DNA from 2 places in the Bacillus sp. T-10(2022) genome. Region 1 is predicted to be linked to the other one. Evidence: riboswitches for the same ligand, from Rfam matches in the RefSeq annotation. Region 1 holds a riboswitch; the other holds the start of a gene.
The links. A riboswitch is a leader RNA that binds a small molecule or an ion and turns the genes downstream of it on or off. The one in region 1 is predicted to bind S-adenosylmethionine.
Positions count from the first base shown of each region.

Region 2: another riboswitch for S-adenosylmethionine. It lies ahead of OSJ91_RS12165 (Na+/H+ antiporter NhaC family protein); the one in region 1 lies ahead of OSJ91_RS15930 (bifunctional homocysteine S-methyltransferase/methylenetetrahydrofolate reductase).

Region 1 is NZ_CP113518.1:3,269,560-3,272,704, reverse strand. It holds gene ku (non-homologous end joining protein Ku) at 1-574, shown strand, start outside; gene OSJ91_RS15935 (MOSC domain-containing protein) at 1,068-1,718, shown strand; SAM riboswitch class I at 1,830-1,928, shown strand; gene OSJ91_RS15930 (bifunctional homocysteine S-methyltransferase/methylenetetrahydrofolate reductase) at 2,033-3,145, shown strand, end outside.
Region 2 is NZ_CP113518.1:2,494,517-2,497,661, forward strand. It holds gene hutG (formimidoylglutamase) at 1-241, shown strand, start outside; gene OSJ91_RS12155 (hypothetical protein) at 510-665, shown strand; gene OSJ91_RS12160 (SOS response-associated peptidase) at 726-1,397, shown strand; SAM riboswitch class I at 1,660-1,767, shown strand; gene OSJ91_RS12165 (Na+/H+ antiporter NhaC family protein) at 1,958-3,145, shown strand, end outside.

The sequences.
Region 1 (3,145 bases):
CGTGGAAATCGTGGATTTCGTTAAAATTGAAGAAATAGATCCCATTTATTTTAACCGGAGTTATTACATGTCCCCTAATGACGGGGGGATAAAAGCTTATTCCCTTTTGAGGCAGGCCCTCAAGGAATCGAATAAGGTGGGGTTGGCAAAAATCATCATTCGCTCTAAAGAACAAATGGCGGTTATCCGAGTCGTTGATAATACCTTGGTGATGGAAACGATTCATTATCCGGATGAAGTCCGCTCCACAGCGGATGTTCCGAATATCCCTGCCAATGATACCATTGTAAAAAAAGAAATCGATACTGCCGTATTATTGATAGATCAATTAACGACTACTTTCGATCCGACAAAATACACCGATGACTATCGAACCGCGTTACTAGAATTGATTGAATCAAAGAAAACGGGACAGACGACGATTACAGCGAAAACAAAAGAACCAGTTTCCAACAATGTAACCGATTTAATGGAGGCATTACAGGCATCCATAGACCGTACAAAACATGATGAACCGGAAAAGAAAAAGACGACCCGAAAGAAAGCGGCACCGAAAAAAAAGAAACAAGCGTAAACAGGAAGCTGAGCGGAAGACGCATGATGTCGCTCGGCTTTCTGCTTGTTTTTGCAAGGAATCAGGCTTCTAATTAGGAAATGAAAGGGACTTGATAAGGAGGGAAGGAAAGTACAAATAGGTAAGTCGATCACGATGCAAGAAACTGAATGGAATTACAGGGAATTAGTGGATATTAATGAAAGCAAAAAAAATTCGCTCCCTAAAGAGCGACAATGAGGAATTCAATCGTGAAAATCAACATATAGGCGAACGGTTGTAGTTTTCGACTATATATTGTGTTCATATTCTACCATATTTAATTCTGAAATAGCAACAAAATTACTGAAACTATCCTATGAATTTTTCTGGAAATCAATGATATTTCGCCCATTTAACGGCTCATGTGGCTTTTTCACTTCATATACTTATAAAAAGCTACAGAATAAATGGATTTTTAGTATAATTTATACATATAGGATGATATAAATTAAATATGAATGGAAGATGCAAAATGGAAAATGGAAAAATCAAATCACTTCATGCCGGAAAGCCGAAACAGGAAATTTTTTCGAATGTCGATATCTTTTCTGCCATGGATAAACAAGCACATGATAATGTGACAGTGACTAAATCAGGCATAATTGGTGATGGGGTAGGTAATGTAAAGTTCCATGGAGGTCCTGATCGGGCTTTGTGCTTTTACCCCTTTGAGCATTATTCATTATGGAATGAAAAATTCTCTAAAAAGCTGGATATCCCAGCATTCGGAGAAAATTTAACTGTAGCGGGGATGAGGGAAGAAGCCACGTATATCGGCGATATTTATCAAATAGGCGAAGTGATTGTTCAAATTAACCAGGGAAGGATACCTTGTTCGACCATTTCCCACTTCAATCAAGAACCTAAGTTTTTGGAACTCGTGCTGAAAACGAGTTTCACTGGATATTTTGCAAGAGTACTTCAAGAAGGAACGATAAATAAGCAAAACGAAATCGTGCTAATAGATCGTTTGCAAGAAAAAATTTCAGTTCATTATGCAGCAGAGGTTATCCTTCATAAACGAGATGGCCTGGAAGGCGCTAAGACTTTACTTACTCTAGACTCGTTAGCGGAAGACTGGAAACAAAGAATAATGAAGAGGGTTAAAGCCGCAAAAGATTGAATCATTTTTGCAAAAGTGAAAAAAATGTCGATCAGGTATTGAAATTGACAGATTATTAATGTAAATTAAATATAATCTAATTTTGAAATCTTGTGAAAATTATATAAATGGATCTTATCGAGAGAGGTGGAGGGACTGGCCCGAAGAAACCTCAGCAACCAGCTTAGGCAAAGGTGCTAAATCCAGCAAGCAGAGCTTGATAGATGAGGAGAATGTTTCAAAAAACCTTCTTCTTTGAGAAGGTTTTTTTTTCTTTTCTCTCATACTCATAAAATAAGACAAAAACAGGACTGTTTTTGAGAGAGGGTGTAATGATGAATTTTCGTAAAGAAGTGAAAGAAAGAATGTTGGTTGGGGAAGGGGCAATGGGGACCTTATTGTACTCAAATGGCATCGATCAATGTTATGAGGAATTAAACTGCACGAATCCAAATCAAATAGAGTCCATCCACCGTGCCTATCTCGAAGCTGGTGCAGATATCCTTCAATCAAATACATACGGAGCCAATTTCAACAAATTGAAACGGTATGGACTTGAAGATGAAGTTAGCAGAATCAACCGCCAGGGAGTCATTCTTGCTAAAAAAGCGGCAAAAGGAAATGCGTATGTCTTCGGTACCATAGGGGCACAGCGGAGTATCAGGAAATCGGATTTAAGCATGGAAGAGATTAAACGGGGGTTTCGTGAACAACTATACAGTCTGTTGATGGAAAACCCTGATGGGATTCTCTTGGAAACATTTTATGACCTGGAAGAGCTGGAAACCGTCCTGCAAATCGTAAAAAATGAAACCGGATTGCCGATCATCGCAAATGTTTCGATGCATGAACTGGGTAATCTTCAAAATGGAATCCATTTAAATGAAGCCTTTCAAAAACTCGAGCAATTGGGTGCCGATGTTGTTGGGGTGAATTGCCGTCTCGGTCCACATCATATGATCCGGGCCTTGGAAGAAGTGAGCTTGCCGAAGGATGCATCGATTGCCATATACCCTAATGCCAGCCTCCCGGATTATGTGGATGGAAGGCTCGTCTATAAAGCTGTGCCGGAATATTTCGGTTCAAGTGCCCTGGAACTTCGTGAGCAAGGTGCCGCTATCATAGGCGGGTGCTGTGGAACGACTCCACTGCATATTCAAGCTGTAAAGAATGCAATTGGAAGTTTTGCTCCTGTAAAAGAGAAAATTACGAAACCCCGTGAAATAGAAATAATTGTAGTGAACGAAAGAGAATTGGAACTTCCACTGTACGAAAAGGCCAAGACGGAAAGGACGATCCTAGTTGAACTTGATCCACCGAAAAAGCTGGGAATAGAGAGCTTCATGACCGGTGCTGAGGTTTTGAAAAAAGCAGGGGTCGATTCCATTACATTAGCGGATAATTCACTTGCCTCACCAAGGATATCGAATGATGCACTGGCTAACTTA
Region 2 (3,145 bases), 780 kb from region 1:
CTACATTATGCTTACATTATGTACGGACGTTATTGATTCAGCCTACGCACCTGGGGTAAGTGCACCATCGCCGTTTGGACTGAATCCGAAATTGGTACGTGCGATTATTAGGCATATCGTATCGAATGAAAAAATCCTCTCCTTTGACATTTCGGAAGTGAATCCTTCGTTGGACGAAAATAATAAAACCGTAACATTGGCAGCACATTTAATAAATGAAGTTTTGCTGCATTTTAAATAATGAATGGATATGGAAGAGGGCAATTCCAATTTGGTCCTTCCAGCTTTCCTCAATGTTATCTCCATGCTCAATTATAAGTATTGAAACTAAGTCCTTTGGCAGCACCCAGGCTGTCCGTGAATCATTCATGGACAGTCTTTTTAGTGGTTAATTGCCCCGGCTATTGCTTGACTCCCCGTTTTAGGATTAACAAAGACTCTTCCAAAGTTCACTACTGATACTTGTGGGTTTTTGGTTTATAATAACAACCATCTAGGGGGGGGTTTTTATGAATGAATATAAAGTGACGGTCAGGAATGGCAGTACCTTGATCTTGTCGGAAATCATTAAAGCTGAAGATGAAAGAGAAGTCCTTGGAACTCTTTTGATTTCCAGCGAATTATTTAATCAACCATTTACCGAAATCAAAATTTTAGAACGCTGATTTGTGCCTGTCCGTTCGATTTGTTACACTGTAATAAATTCTAATACGGTAGGCGATAGTATGTGTGGACGTTTTACCCTTTTCACTGACATTGAAGAAATAAAAGATCGGTTTGATATTCAAGGATCGTTTGATGAGGAATACCAATTCAGCTACAATATTGCTCCCTCCCAATCCGTGCTCTCCGTCATTAATGACGGGGCAAGGAATCGACTTGGATATCTTCGGTGGGGGCTCATTCCTTTCTGGGCAAAAGACGAAAAAGTGGGCTACAAAATGATCAATGCCAGAGCGGAAACCATTGCTGAGAAAGCAAGCTTCAGGAATGCGTATAAGAAGAAGAGATGCTTGATAATCGCTGACTCTTTTTATGAATGGAAGAAGACAACGGAAAGAAAAATACCGATGCGAATAAAACTGAAGAATCATGCTCCATTTGGAATGGCGGGTATCTGGGAATCCTGGAAATCTCCTGAAGGCATCAGCATCTATTCGTGCTCCGTTATAACAACCGTTCCTAATGAGCTAATGACCAGCATTCATGATCGTATGCCTGTCATCCTTAAACCGGAAGATGAAAAAGATTGGTTGAATCCAACCAATAATGATCCTGCATATCTGCAGCAGTATTTAAAGTCATTTGATTCGGAACAGATGGAAGCCTTTGAGGTATCGACTGAAGTGAACTCGACCAAAAATAATTCATCTAACCTAATACAACAAATTTGCTGAGAGGTCATTAGACCTCTTTTTTATATGAATTCCGTCCCGATAAATGAAAATAACTGATTAACTGCAAATGTCAAGATCTCTTTATAATCAGTAAGGAGTCCATGTAAAATAATTTAAAATTAACCTTGCGAAAATAGACAAAATGCTGTACTGTTATATTTGCTTTTCAAAACGACTTTCGATGTCACGAACTCAGGCAAGTTTCCAGCCTGGTACTTTTCTGGCAGGCATCGTAATTTTTGATAAATTATATAATGTAATCTTCTTATCAAGAGAGACGGAGGGACTGGCCCGAAGATGTCTCGGCAGCGGACTTAAATGGAGTGCTGTGCCAAATCCAGCAGGCTGATTTTCGCCTGAAAGATAAGGAGGGTGTTTTTTATAAATTAAAAGACCTCTTCTTGTTGTTAAATAGAAGGGGTCTTTTTTATGCCAGTTTTTTTGCTATAGCTCCATGACTGGATAATCAGGTAGGTTCAAATTGGAGTTATTTGCGAAAACTGTTAATAGAATAAGAGCTGTGACAAATGTCGCGGGAAAAATAAAAAGAGGTGTACATCATGAGTGCAAACAATAAAGGAAATCCATGGGCATTGATCCCGTTTGTCGTATTTTTAATTTTATTTATAGGGTCCGGAATCATCACTAAAGATTTTTATTCATTTCCGGTGATTGTAGCGATTTCAATTGCATCGGCAGCTGCATTGGCGATGAATCGGAAAGAGACATTCAATGAAAAGGTTGATATCTTCTGTAAAGGTGCCGGGGACGCCAATATTATGTTAATGGTTATCATTTTCCTTTTAGCTGGCGCTTTTGCCGAAGTTGCCAATGGCATGGGGGCAGTTGAATCAACAGTGAATCTTGCCTTAGCTGTTTTTCCGCAAAATCTATTAATGGTAGGGATTTTCATCATCGCTTGTTTTATTTCTTTATCAATGGGGACAAGCATGGGAACGATTGTTGCACTGGCACCTATCGGGGTTGGGATTAGTGAGCAAACTGATATTTCGCTTGCCCTATCAATGGCGGCCGTTATTGGTGGTGCGATGTTTGGGGATAACCTTTCCTTCATTTCAGATACGACAATCGCTGCAGTTCGAACTCAAGGAACGAAAATGAAGGATAAGTTTAAAGTGAATTTTTTCATCGTTTTACCTGCTGCCATCATCACATGTGTCATCCTAGGAATTTTAACGATGGGCGAACAAGCCGACATCTCCCAACAGTCTTATGATTGGGTGAAGATTCTTCCATATCTTTGCGTATTGATCACTGCATTGGCAGGAGTCAATGTGTTCTTGGTCCTTTCCATCGGAATCGTATTTGCCGGAATTATCGGCTTGGCTGATGGAAGTTATCAACCGTTGGGTGTCATTCAAAAAGTTGGAGAAGGAATGGCGGGAATGTATGAAATCTCCTTCCTTGCCATTTTAATTGCAGGTATGGTAGCTGTAATCAAACATAATGGCGGCATCGATTATCTACTCCACCTAGTGACCCGAAATAGCAAATCAAAAAAAGGGGCGGAATTCAGCATTGCCGGGCTTGTTGGTTTGACAAACCTTTCAACGGCAAATAACACGATTTCGATTATCATTGCCGGGCCACTTGCCAAAAATATCGCTGAAAAGTATGGGATTGATCCGCGTAAATCAGCGAGCTTGCTTGACATATTTGCATGTTGTATCCAAGGGTTGATACCATATGGAGCACAACTGCTGGTTGCAGCAGGGGTAGCAAAGATT